DNA from 2 places in the Mesorhizobium sp. M7A.F.Ca.CA.002.09.1.1 genome. Region 2 is predicted to be linked to the other one. Evidence: riboswitches for the same ligand, from Rfam matches in the RefSeq annotation. Region 2 holds a riboswitch; the other holds the start of a gene.
What was found. A riboswitch is a leader RNA that binds a small molecule or an ion and turns the genes downstream of it on or off. The one in region 2 is predicted to bind thiamine pyrophosphate.
Positions count from the first base shown of each region.

Region 1 (8,805 bases), on a different contig from region 2:
GAGACAGGTGCGCACGCCAACGGCAGAGATCGTCTCGATGTCGCGTGCTATTCCAGCACCCCCGCTGGAATCTGATCCGCCAACGACAAGCACATGCGGTTCTCGTCTCATCGCCATCGGTCCGTCTTTTCGATCCATTCTCGCGTGCGCGCTTCGGGGTCGAAGCTCAACGTGATGTCCGTGACCACTGCGGCGCTGTTGGCGCCGGCCTCAAAGACGCCGTCGAGGCGGTCGGGGTTGAGGCCGCCGATGGCGACCAATGGGATCGGCGCCACCCGCCGCTTCCACTCGCTGATCCGCTCTAGCCCTTGCGGTGCCCACTTCATTTTCTTCAAAGTGGTGGGATAGATCGGACCGAGCGCGACATAGTCGGGCTCGGCAAACATGGCCGTTTCCAGCTCGACATGATCATGCGTGCTCAATCCGAGCCTGACGCCCGCTGCCCGTATCCTCGAGAGGTCGGCCGTTTGCAAATCCTCCTGGCCCAGATGCACGAAATCGCAGCCTTCCTCGATTGCCAGGCGCCAATAATCATTGATGATGAGCTGGCTTTTGTGTTGGACACACCAGGCCTTCGACTTGCGGATCTCCGCGCGCAGCCCGGTTTCATCCATGGTTTTGATGCGAAGCTGAATCAGCTTGACGCCGAGCGGCGCCAACCTTTCGATCCAGGCGGCGCTGTCGACGATCAGGTAGAAGGGATCGAGCTTCATGAAAAAACGGCCCTGCCGACCATCGGTGTCGATGGCACGGCGACGTCGCGCGGTTCGAGCATTCCCGAACTGAACGCCTCACGACCGGCGTCGACCGCCTTACCGAAAGCACGCGCCATGCCGACCGGATCTGCCGCCTTGGCGACCGCTGTGTTCAGGAGCACGGCGTCAAAGCCGAGTTCCATGACGGTGGCCGCGTGCGACGGCCGTCCGAGCCCCGCATCCACAATCAGCGGGACGCCAGGGAAATATCCGCGCATCGAGCGCAGCGCCGTCATGTTGACCGGTCCCAAGGCGGAACCGATCGGTGCGCACCACGGCATCAGGACCTTGCAGCCCGCTTCCAGCAGCCGCTCGGCGACAACGAGATCGTCGGTGGTATAGGGGAATACCGCAAAGCCGTCCTCGCACAGGATGCGGGCGGCTTCAACCAGACCGAACACATCCGGCTGTAGCGTGTCGTGATTGCCGATCACTTCGAGCTTGATCCAGTTGGTGCCGAAGACCTCGCGCGCCATTTTCGCGGTGGTGACGGCTTCCTTGACGGAGAGGCAGCCGGCGGTATTGGGCAGGGTTCTGGCGCCCAGCGAGCGGATCAACGACCAGAATTGTTCGCCGGCCCTACCGCCCGCCATCTCACGCCGCAACGAGACGGTCACCACCGACGTGCCCGATGCCTTGACTGCATCGGCAAGGATGGCCGGCGAAGGATACTGAGCCGTGCCGAGAAGCAGGCGCGACGAAAGCTCGGTTCCATAAAGCTCCAACATGCTAGCCGCCCTGCATGGGCGAGAGGATTTCGATCCGGTCGCCGTCGCTCAACTGGAACTCCGCGCGGTTGGCTTTGTGCACGAGGTCGCTGTTGACGGCGGTGGCGAGCCAATCGCCCTCATAGTCGAGCGCGGCAAGCAACTCGGCCAGCGTGGTGGCGGCAATCTCACGCGCCTCGCCGTTGACCATCAGTTTCATGAGCATGCTCCTTGGTTCTGTCTTGACTGAAAACCAGGTCGGCAGCCTGGCGCGCCATGGCGGGGGCGAGGAGAAAACCGTGACGATAAAGACCGTTGATCGCGATGATCTCACCGTCTGTTTCGACGCGTGGCAAATTGTCGGGAAATGCCGGACGGACACCCACACCGGTTTCAACGATCTCGGCCTCACCAAAGGCCGGATGGAGGGCATGGGCGGCGCCCAGCAGCTCCATCATGGAACGCGCCGTCACCGGTCCGGCGCTCTGGCTTTCAATCATCGTCGCTCCGATCATGAAACGGTGATCGGTGCGCGGCACGGCATAAAGCGGAAAGCGTGGATGAAGCAAACGGACCGGCCGCGACAGCGAGACATCAGGCGTGCGAAGGATCAGCATTTCGCCGCGAACACCGCGCAGCCTGTCATCGGCCGCTGCCATTCCCATGCAGTCTATCTGACGGGCGAATCCCGAAACAGGCCGGGCGTCGCAGCCGAAGTGGAATTTGACACCCATGGTCGCAAGCTTGTCATGAAGTGCCGCCATCGCCGGGCGTGGGTCGAGGTGAGCCTCGTCGGGGAAGAGCAATCCACGCCGGAAGCGGCCGGCGAGGTCGGGTTCCAGGAGCGCAATTTCGTTTTCATCGACGCGCCGATGCCCTGACGTGCGACTGGCGAACCGGTCAAGCTCACCGGCATCACGCGGCGCGGCCACGACCAATGTCCCGGCCCGTGTCACCTGACCCGACAGCACCGCATCCCACCAGTCGGCAGCATCGCGTCCGAGATCCAGCACCGGCTGCTCCGCGCTTTCGCGCTCGCACCATGGCGCCAGCATGCCGCCGGCGAACCACGACGCGTTGCCACCAAGGCCATGCCGCATCTCGGCGACGGTGACCGTCGCGCCGCGGGCGGCGAGTTCGAAAGCGACGGTGAGGCCGGCAACGCCGGCCCCTTTGACGAGCACCCTCATGATGGTTTGGGAGCCTCTGGCACGACCGGTACGCCAGTCTCGTCCGCCTGCATGTAGAGATCGCCGCCCTCCCGGTATTTTGCCGCCATTGCCGCCATGCCTTCCTTCTGGGCCTCGGCACGGATGTCGTGGGAAATGCGCATGGAGCAGAATTTCGGCCCGCACATCGAACAAAAATGTGCCAGCTTGTGCGCCTCCTTGGGCAAGGTCTGGTCGTGGAAGGACCGTGCGGTTTCGGGGTCGAGCGACAGGTTGAACTGGTCCTCCCAGCGGAACTCGAAGCGCGCGCGCGAAAGGGCATCATCCCTGGTTTTCGCTGCCGGATGGCCCTTCGCCAGATCGGCTGCATGGGCGGCTATCTTGTAGGTGATCACGCCAATCTTGACGTCGTTGCGGTCGGGAAGGCCGAGATGCTCTTTCGGCGTGACGTAGCAAAGCATTGCGGTGCCGAACCAGCCTATCATGGCGGCACCTATCCCTGAGGTGATGTGGTCATAGCCCGGCGCGATGTCGGTCGTCAGCGGCCCCAACGTGTAGAACGGCGCCTCACCGCACACTGCGAGCTGCTTGTCCATGTTCTGCTTGATCTTGTGCATGGGGACATGGCCCGGGCCTTCGATCATCACCTGGCAGTCCTTTGCCCAGGCAATCTTGGTGAGTTCTCCAAGTGTTTCCAGTTCGGCGAATTGCGCCGCGTCGTTCGCATCGGCGATTGAACCGGGACGAAGGCCGTCGCCGAGCGAGAAGGAGACGTCATAGGCTCTGGCGATGTCGCAGATCTCCTCGAAATGCTCGTAGAGGAAGCTCTCCCGGTGATGGTGCAGGCACCATTTGGCCATGATCGAGCCGCCGCGCGAGACGATGCCCGTGACCCGGTCGACGGTCAGCGGGATGTAGTGCAGCCGCACGCCGGCGTGGATGGTGAAATAGTCGACGCCTTGCTCGGCCTGCTCGATCAGCGTGTCGCGGTAGACCTCCCAGTTCAGATCCTCGGCGATGCCGTTGACCTTTTCCAGCGCCTGATAGAGCGGCACCGTACCGATCGGCACCGGCGCATTGCGCACGATCCAGTCGCGGATGTTGTGGATGTTGCGGCCGGTCGACAGGTCCATCACCGTGTCCGCGCCCCAGCGGATAGCCCAGACCATTTTTTCGACCTCTTCGGCCATCGACGATGTGACAGCCGAGTTACCGATGTTGGCGTTGATCTTGACCAGAAAATTGCGACCGATGATCATCGGCTCGCTCTCGGGATGATTGATGTTGGCGGGAATGATTGCGCGCCCGCGCGCCACCTCGTCGCGCACGAATTCGGGTGTGACGAAATCTGGGATCGCCGCGCCGAAGGCTTCGCCGTCGCGTTGCAGCTTGCCGCGCATCACCTCGCGGCCGAGATTCTCGCGGATGGCTACGAACTCCATTTCTGGCGTGATGATGCCGGCGCGCGCATAGGCAAGTTGGGTCACCGCCTTGCCCTGCTTGGCCTTGAGCGGCCGATTGCGTATCGGAAATTCCGGTGTCAGGCGCTCGCCGGTGGCGAATCCATTGTCTTCCGGCCGGACGTGGCGGCCGTCATAGGCTTCGACATCGCCACGCGCCGTGACCCATTCGTGGCGAAGCCGGGCAAGGCCTTTTTCGATGCTGGTTTCGACTGATGGATCGGTGTAGGGGCCGGACGGATCGTAGACGGTGACGGGCGGTTCGCCGGCCGTCGGATGGACGGAAATCTCGCGCATCGGCACCCTGATCTGCGGGTAGAGGACGCCGGGCTTGTGGATTTTCCGCGAGGCGGGCAGTGGTCCCGTCGATACGGCGGGGGTGAGGGCATTCATCGTGAGGCTCCTTTGCTCATGCATTGGAGACCCAGTTCTGTGCCGGAAGGATGAAAAGACGCTTCTGTAGACCTGCTGCAACAGGACCTCGGGCGTAAACTCCCGCAAAGCGCTTGCACCGTCCCTACGCCAGTATGAACTGGATCAGGTTCAACGGGTCACTGCGCCGCGAAAGCCAGCAGTATCTCAGCCCCTTGCCGGGACTCCCCTGGTGAATGCCTTAGGTTGAACGGGCTGACGCTATCTTGTCAAGCGCATTCGGGCGCCTTCGGCCGGTGGCGACGACCGGCGGCCAGCCGGGCGGAGAGCTCGCGCATGCATCGGGGACAAGTCACGCCCCGTAGACCGGGGCTGAATGGCCAAAGCCTCATTCGCTTCGTGAAGGATGGAGAAACTGTATTGGCCATGTGCGCGTATCGACCAAGTAGCTCAGGCGGTCACGGATGTGGTTATTCTGGTCGAAGGTGACGAACGGCCTTGGGGGTCACCTCCTTTAGGATTCAGAGGTTGGAAGACGGCTTCTCGCGATCACGGCCATCAGGAAATACCTGTCTTCGGCTCAACCTCGACATGGCGTCCGATCGACCGCAGATATACAGCTATCTCGTTCATGAGATGATCGCGTTCGCCGTAGATTTCAGCAATCCTACGCAGCTGTGGCTCGACGGCCCTCCGTTGCGCTGGCGTGAAATCAGCATCGCCAAAGACGTATCCCAAGTTGCCAATCGCGCAAATTTTGCAGCCGGCGTCCACAACTGCTTGTACGAATGCCGGAATGTCTTTTTCTTGCATGGTCTTCATGTCGAACCTCTCGTGAATGGCGTGCTTGCGCCCCAATCTGCCTTTTCAGCGTGTCCTCTGGGCGGCGCAAGCCCTGAGCGTGACTGTGCACGGGCAACCTCGACTATCCCATCTGCCACGCTCTTTAGAATCGGTGGGGTCTGGTGATCGCAGGCTGGGCCACTCAAAAGCCTGCAAGAAGAAAGTCATGGCGACCATTGCTCAAGATCGCAAGGGTGCGTGCAAGACCTTCCGTTGGCAGTCATGCACGCTCGCTCAGAGATAGTCCGGCCGCGGAAATTCTCCCTTATTCGTAAGAAAGCTCATTGAGCAACTGGGCATTGAGCAACTGGGTCTCACGTCACGGGTCTCGTGTGCTTCACAGCCGAAAAATAGCCGCCGTGGCAATTCTCGAAAAGTGCAGGCTACCTCGTTAAGGACACTGCGGATGATCGTTCGCGCTTGGCAAAAGCGAACGGATTAGTCTATGGCTCTCGGCAGGGGGGCGAGTTATGCGGCGGGTGCGAATCCTTCAAGTAGGCGATATTCACTATCCGGACTGGCATCCTTCCTCTAGCAACATCGATGCCAAGGATAGCAAGTTCGCTCCGAAAATAACGCAGAAGCTACGCGCGTCTTCGCTGCGTGCCGTCTTGACGAAACTTCGGCGGCTGACGACTTCGAAGCCCTTGGATTCGATCGCCTTCATGGGGGATTTCACGAGCCGTGGCGACAAGACCTTCATTGCTTCGGCATTCCAGCATTTCACGTTGCTCTGCCGCGCACAGGGACGCAGTTCAAAGGCGCTTCCGTTGATATTCGTACCGGGAAATCACGATGTGAACCGTGATGACGCGCGCGAACTTGGACCGACTGAGAAATTCAGCGAAATGGCGAGTTTAGCCGCCCGCTTGGGTTGGCAGACCGTTCCCGTGGACCAACCCGTGCACTTCAGACTTCCGACAGGATCCGCAGGCGCAAACTTCATCCTCGTCAACACAGCGATAGGCAGTTGGGAGCTTCAAAACCTTCCCGCGTTCCTTCGTGATCGTCTCGAGGCACTCAGTCCTTCTACAGAGCCTCTAGATCTCGGCTCGCCGGACATCTCGGGACATTCGCCCGCGACACCTCCCAGCGATCCAGACAAGGAGGCGTCCGACGACGAGTATTACGGTCAGATGGACACGCCATACATCTCGCGTGAGATGCTTGCAGGCCTACAGGAATTGCTCCAGCAGCCCGACATGCGTTACGGCATCATAATCGGCCATCACAATCTGCTGCCACAAAAGACTCCGCGCATTACGCCATACGCGGAGATGCTCAACAGCGGATTTGTCAGAACTCAGCTGCTGCAGGGCAACAAGCCTATCGTCTACCTGCATGGACACATACATGCTGATCCGGTCGAGATCGTCAACGATCCAAGGTTTCCGGACGGCAAATTGATCTGCATCTCAGCACCAGAGATACAGTCAGGTTTCAATGAGCTCGTCTTCTTCACGACCGATCAGGGAGAGCTCGTCGGCATCCGACTTATACCCTACCGCACCAATGTCGCCGACGGGACGGTCATGGAAGGCGAACATTGCTTTATTTCGACCATGTCCAACGGCAAGGCCTTTCTGAACAACGACACGTTTGACCTGCTGCGCCGACTGCGCGACCATGCCACCAGGCGCGGGAATGGGTTACTCTTCTGGGACGAGATCACTGAGATTGCTGCCTCCGCCGAGCTCGGGCTAGATCTGGAAGACTCTCTTCTGATGCTCCAAGCGGCGCGCTTCATCGAGATAGACGGCCTCACCAAGGCAAACTCGGCTTGGCGCATTAAGGTAAGGGACGAATAGCGATGGAGAATCCGTTCGGCCCCAACAGGATCGAGTACGAAAGCCGCCCGATACTGTGGTTCAGTCAGAAGTCGGCGTTGATTTCTGCCGCCGCCAAGCCGGTCTTCGTCGCAGGGACGAGAGGCAGCGGCAAGACCAGCATTCTTCGCTCGCTTTCCACAGTCCATATTCTTGAAGACAAAAGTCTCTCGGACCAAGTCGGCAAGCTCGCTTGGTATGGCGTCTTCTTCCAGCTCAATGAGACATTCTCGCCCCTAATCGACAACGCCGTTCTGAACCTCATTCCGGAGCGGATACGCTTCGACACGGCCGCCGTGATCCCGCGGCAATTCGTAATCTTCTCTCACTATCTGGAGCTGAAGATAGTCGAACGCCTGCTCGAGAGCATCGGCCAGCTCAGACGCGACGGCCACTTGAAATACCGGGCCTCCGAAGATAGGGACGTCGCCCTGGCACTGCATCGCGAAGTGCTGCACTTCATACCCCAACCTGCCCGTCTCGACTTCTTCAGCATCGATGAGCTGCGGGGTGGGATAACCCGGTACGTCGACGAATGCTTCAACGCGTTCTTCTTTGCCGCCGATGCCGGAGCGACCGGCTTCAGAGCAACAGACCCTGGCGCGATCATTAACAAGGTCGCGACCGCGATCACTCCACTTTTAAATGGCCCATCTTTCGCCGGTGACAGGGCGCCCTTCTTCAAGATACTGATTGACGACTGTGAAGCACTGACACCGCTCCAACAGCAGTTCCTGAACACCTTGGTGAGAAAGACGCGCGGCAACGTGAAATGGGTCCTCGCCTACATCGGCGGCCTCTACGACACGATCCGGACGATCATACCCGGCCAGTCGCTCTCGAATGCTGACCGGGACGTCGAGAATCTTGATTCAGTCGATCCGAGGGAGTTCGCCACGCTGTGCGAGAACGTGTCGTCGCTTCGGCTGTACTATGCGCTTCCTGACCATCTGCGGAGTGATCTCGAGCGCAACGATGCGCTCAGCGCGTTTTCGCTCAAAAACCGGCTGGGGCGGCTTTCCGTCAATGACATCATCGAGCGGGTTATCATATCGGGTCATTCCGAGGGCAGAGAAGAGCTTGTGGCACTTGCTGATGCAGCACGTGAATTCCTCTCCGTGAATTTGAGGACGGCGGATCAGCAGCAATTCCTTCTTGATCGAAAAGCGCGCCCTTATGCCGAAGGGCTGGCGCTCGCGCTCATGAACCCGGAAATTAAGCGCCGGCCCATGAGCAAGGCGGATGCTTCAAATCTGAAGAGGTCGATCGCCCGGAAACAGGGATGGGCTTTTCTGAAAGCGTGCCAGATGCTGCGTCTGCATGACTACCCGTACGTAGGGCACCAGATCATCACATCATTGAGCGACGTCTGTATACGCGATTTCCTTGATATAATGGGAGAGATCTTCCGCCGCAGTGTTCCGAGTTCCAGTGATCCACGAAAACTGGTGGAATTCATCAACTCGGATTTACAGATTCATCTCGAACAGCAGAGACAGGCTGTGAACGCCGCCTCTCAACGGAAGCTTGATGGACTTCAGGCGCTTTCACATCCGTACGAAGAAGAGAGCGTGCGCATGGTGCGGGCGTTGGGTTACCTGACCGCTCGCCTCCAGACAGAGTTTGCCGAAGAAAATGCTCTAGGAACGACAGAGAGAGGCATTTTCAGGGTT
Region 1 covers NZ_RZRR01000093.1:802-9,606, reverse strand. Annotated here, with positions in the region: partial or broken gene EN994_RS06685 (bifunctional hydroxymethylpyrimidine kinase/phosphomethylpyrimidine kinase) at 1-117, opposite strand, end outside; gene EN994_RS06680 (thiamine phosphate synthase) at 108-713, opposite strand; gene EN994_RS06675 (thiazole synthase) at 710-1,483, opposite strand; gene thiS (sulfur carrier protein ThiS) at 1,485-1,682, opposite strand; gene thiO (glycine oxidase ThiO) at 1,651-2,652, opposite strand; gene thiC (phosphomethylpyrimidine synthase ThiC) at 2,649-4,484, opposite strand; TPP riboswitch at 4,588-4,704, opposite strand; gene EN994_RS06650 (hypothetical protein) at 5,022-5,285, opposite strand; gene EN994_RS06645 (metallophosphoesterase) at 5,777-7,114, shown strand; gene EN994_RS06640 (hypothetical protein) at 7,117-8,805, shown strand, end outside.
Region 1: another riboswitch for thiamine pyrophosphate. It lies ahead of thiC (phosphomethylpyrimidine synthase ThiC); the one in region 2 lies ahead of thiB (thiamine ABC transporter substrate binding subunit).

Region 2 (4,968 bases):
GTCGCGCACCAGCACGCGGGCCAGGGCGACGCGCTGGCGTTCGCCCCCGGAGAGCTCGCGCGGCAGGCGTTTCTCCTTGCCCGCAAGACCGGTGCGCGCAAGCGCCTCGGCGACCGCAGCGCGGTCCGCCTCGGTCAGCCGCAGGGATGGCGAGCGGCCGAGCCCGACATTCTGCTCGACGGAAAGATGCGCGAAGAGATTGTTCTCCTGGAACACCATCGACACCGGCCGCGCCGAGGCCGGCTCGGCGCTGACATCGACACCGCCGACCAGCACGCGGCCCGACCGTGGGGTCTCGAAGCCGGCGACCAGATTGAGCAGTGTCGACTTGCCCGAACCGCTCGGCCCCATGATGGCGGTGATCGTCGCCGCGGCAAACTCGACATCGAAAACAAGCGGCGCCTCGCCATAGCTGCCATAGCTGAACGACACTTTGTCCAGCCGCACCGGCGCGCCCTTCGCGAGCCCGTTGGCCGCCTTTTCACGCATCACGGACCTCCTCCCTTCCCAGCCAGTGCGCCGCCACGATCAACGCGAGACAGACGAGGCCGAGCAGCAGTGCGAGGCCGGCGGCATCCTCGGTGCGGTAGCTGCCCATCCGAGCCAGAAGAAGGTAGGGCAATGTCTGCACGGAATCACTGCCGAACAAGGCAATGACACCGAGATCGCCGAGCGACAGCGCCATGGCGAAAGCGAAGGCCGTGGCGAGCGGTCGCCGCAGCGACGGCCAGTCGACCAGCATCAGCCGGTTCCAGCCCGCAATGCCGAGCTGTGCACAGAGCCGTTCGTGACGCTCGCTCGCTGCATCATAGGCGGGACGCACGGCGCGGAGCGCAAACGGCATCGCCATCACCGCGTTGACGGTGACGACCATGACCGGAGCGATGGCGAAGACATCGCCGACATGGCGCAACAACAGGAACCAGCCGGCGCCGACGACGATCGGCGGCACGACCAGGACAAAACCGGCGCCTGTATCGGTGGCGTGTTCGAGCAGTGTCTTTGCGCCGGCACGGCGGTTCAGCGCCAGTGCCCGCCGCGCCATGGTCAGCGCCAGCGACAGCATCACCGAAAGCAGCGCCGACAGGAAGGCGAGCGCCGCACTGGTCAGCGTTGCCTGCCGGACAGTGGCCTCGCCGGCCAAGCGGGCGAGATCGGCACTCAATCCGGCCATCACGGTTGCCGCCATCGGCCCGACAACGAACAGCAGCGCCAGGACGATGAGTAGCGCGTTCAACCAGGTCTCGCTCCGATTGACCGAGAGATAGCGGCGTTGCGCGACCGGCAAATTGGTGTCGCCGACCACATTGGCGCCTAGCCGCGTCAGTGCCAGCACCACGATAAAGGTCAAGGCGATCTGCAGCAGCGTCAGTGCAACGGCCCGTGCGGGATCGAAATCGAAGCGCAGCGCCTGGTAGATGCCGACCTCAAGCGTCGTCGCGGCCGGCCCGCCGCCGAGCGTCAGCACGATCGTGAAGGATGTGATGCAGAGCATGAACACAAGCCCGGCGACGCCGGGCAGTGCGGCGCGCAGCGTTGGCCATTCGATCAGCCGGAACGCCGGCCGGGCCGCCATGCCGAGTTGGCTCGCCAGCCGCCATTGGTCGGCCGGTATGGTCTGCAGCGCCTCGAGGAACAGCCGCGTCGCCAGCGGCAGGTTGAAGAAGACATGGGCGACGAGAATGCCGGACAGGCCATAGATGCCCGGCCAGCTTCCGCCGCCGATAACGGCAAGCACGCCGGCGAAGTAGCCGGCACGGCCATAAAGCGCCAGGATGCCGAGCGCTGCAACGATGGCCGGCAGCGCCAACGGCACGGCGAAGATCTGCAGGATGAAGGCGCGGCCGAAGAAACGTGGATGCCGCGACAGAGCGCGCGCCACAAACAGCCCCGGGATGACCGAAAGCAGCGTCGACAGGACCGCTTGCCAGAGCGTGAAGCGAATGACGCGAAGCAGATAGGGATCGAAGGCTGCCCAGGCGCCCGAGAAATCATGGGCGCCCTCGAAAAGCAGGCCGGCAAACGCGCCGCCGATCAGCAGCGCGATTGCAGCGAGCGCGACAATGCCGGCACTGACGCGGGAATCCGTGGAATGCGCCGGCGCCATCGCGCTGCCTATTTGCTCATCGCCGCCAGCCATTCATCGACCCAGGCCTTGCGGTTGGCGGCGACCTCTTGCGGGCTGAACAGCAAGGTCTTCGTCGGCTTGACCAGTTTGTCGAAGGCCGGATTGAGCGGCTTGTCGGTCTTGCCTGCCGGGAACATCCAGTTGGTCTCGGGGATGGCATCCTGGAATTTCGGCCCGGTCATGAAGGCCATGAACTTGGCCGCCAGCGGATTCTTGGCTCCTGTCGTGGTGATACCCGCCACCTCGATCTGCAGATACTCGCCCTCCTCGAAGGAGGCCGCCTGGTAGCGCTCCGTGTTCTCGGCGACCATGTGGTAGGCTGGCGACGTCGTGTAGGACAGCACCATCGGCGCCTCGCCCTTGGTGAACAGCCCATAGGCCTCGCTCCAGCCCGGCGTCACGGTCAGCACCTTGGCCTTGAGCTTGGCCCAGGCCTCGGGTGCCTTGTCGCCATAGACCGACTTGACCCAAAGAAGCAGGCCGAGGCCTGGCGTCGAGGTGCGCGGATCCTGGATGACGATCTTGTCGTTGGCACTGCCTTCGATCAGCTCCTTCAGGCTCTTCGGCGGCGTCTTCATCTTCTGCGTGTCGTAGACGACAGCGAAATAGCCGTAGTCGAAGGGGACAAACGTGTCGTCGCTCCAGCCGCCCGGCACACTGACATCCGTCACCGCGCCATGCGGCGCGAACAAGCCTGACGCCTTGGCATCGGCGGTGAGATTGGTATCCAGGCCAAGCACGATATCGGCCTTGGTCGATGTGCCTTCCAATCTGACGCGGTTGAGCAGCGCGACGCCATCGGCGACCGAGACGAAGTCGACGTCGCAGCCGCATTCGGCCTCGAACTCCTTCTTCACCACGGGACCCGGACCCCAGTCGGCGGTGAAACTCTCATAGGTGTAGACGGTGAGCTTGTCCTTGGCCAAGGCGGGCCCGGACAAGGCCACGACCGTTGCTGAAACAAGAGCGTATAAAAGCGTGCGCATCGGCGCCTCCTTCGTTTGAATTGAAAGGAATTGAGGCGTCGGACTGTCCGAAACGTCTAATCCCTCCGCCGGTACAAACCGGATCAGGTTCAGCGGGTTGGCGAGACTGCCTCTCAGCCGGTCCGCGAAGATCGCGTCCGGCACCCCGTTAGAGCGTTTCGACACATAGGCCGGGCCGATCCGCCATGCAAGCGGGAGTTTGCCGCCTTCCGTTTCCCGTGCCGGGCTGGTAAGGGCCACACGATATGAGCACATTCACCATCCTGCTTGGCGGCGATCTCATCCGTACGCCACGGCTCGACCGTCAGGTCAAAGGCTCCCGCGTCATCGCCGCCGACGCCGGCATCGGTCATGCGCGGTTGCTGGGTCTCGTGCCGGAGCTGTGGGTGGGTGATTTCGATTCGGTGCCGGCCAACCTGCCGGACGATCTCGCTTCCGTGCCGCGCCGGACCTTCCCGGCGGAAAAGGACCAGACCGATGGCGAACTTGCCGTCGCCGCGGCACTGGAGCGCGGCGCGACCCGCCTGGTGCTGGCCGGCGCCTTTGGCGGCAAGCGCGCCGACCACGCTTTTCTGCATCTGTCGCTCGCCCTGCGGCTGGCGGAGGCGGGAACGGACGTGCTTTTGACCAGCGGCGCTCAGGAAGGCATCCCCCTGCTGCGCGGAACGGCCGGCTTCGACTATGCCGACGGCACGCTGTTTTCGGTGCTCGGCTTTTCCGAGCTCGACGGCCTGACCGTCACCGGCGCCAAATGGCCGCTCGCTCACGTCAAGGTGGCGTTCGGTTCGTCGCTGACCATTTCCAACGAGGTCAAGTCCGACAAGACCGGGGGCCGCCTCGAAATCGCGCTCGGCCATGGCCGCGCGATGCTGCTCGCTCATCCCTATCCCTTACCTGAAAGCTGACATGGCCCCGCCCCTTCTCAACCTTGATGGGATAAAACTGACCTTCGGCGGCACGCCGCTGCTCGATGGCGCCGCCTTGACGGCTTCGGCCGGCGACAAGATCGCACTGGTCGGCCGCAACGGGTCCGGCAAGTCGACCCTGCTGAAGATCGCCGCCGGCCTGATCGAGCCGCAGGACGGCGAAGTGTTCCGCCAGCCTTCGGCGACCGTCCGCTATTTGCCGCAGATGCCCGACATGGAAGGTTTTGCCACTGTCCGCGCCTATGTCGAGGCCGGGCTTGGCCCCGCCGACGATCCCTACCGCGCCAGCTATCTGATGGAGCATCTCGGCCTGTCGGGTGAGGAACGTCCGAACGACCTGTCGGGCGGCGAGGCGAGGCGCGCCGCCCTTGCCCGCGTCATGGCGCCGGAGCCCGATATCCTGCTGCTCGATGAGCCGACCAACCATCTCGACCTCTCGGTCATCGAATGGCTGGAAGAAGAACTCATCCGCACCTCCTCGGCGCTGATCGTCATCTCGCACGACCGCCGCTTCCTCGAACGCGTGTCGCGCGCCACGGTCTGGCTCGATCGCGGCCAGACCCGCAGGCTGGACAAGGGCTTCGGCCATTTCGAGGAATGGCGCGACCTGGTTCTGGAGGAAGAAGAACGCGAGCAGCACAAGCTCGGTCGCCAGATCGTTCGCGAAGAGCATTGGCTGCGCTACGGCGTGACGGCGCGGCGCAAGCGCAACATGCGCCGGCTCGGCGAGTTGCAGACCATGCGTCAGCGTTTTCGCGGTCATCGCGGGGCCGAAGGGTCGGCGATCATGGTGGCGAGCGACGCCACCGAGTCCGGCAAGCTGGTGATCGAGGCGAAAAACATCGAAAAGAGCTTTGGCGATCTCACCGTGGTCAAGGCGTTTTCGACCCGCATCCAGCGTGGCGATCGCGTTGGCCTGGTCGGGCCG
Region 2 covers NZ_RZRR01000345.1:5-4,972, reverse strand. Annotated here, with positions in the region: gene thiQ (thiamine ABC transporter ATP-binding protein) at 1-489, opposite strand, end outside; gene thiP (thiamine/thiamine pyrophosphate ABC transporter permease) at 482-2,107, opposite strand; gene thiB (thiamine ABC transporter substrate binding subunit) at 2,116-3,114, opposite strand; TPP riboswitch at 3,158-3,272, opposite strand; gene EN994_RS16425 (thiamine diphosphokinase) at 3,360-4,019, shown strand; partial or broken gene EN994_RS16420 (ABC-F family ATP-binding cassette domain-containing protein) at 4,021-4,968, shown strand, end outside.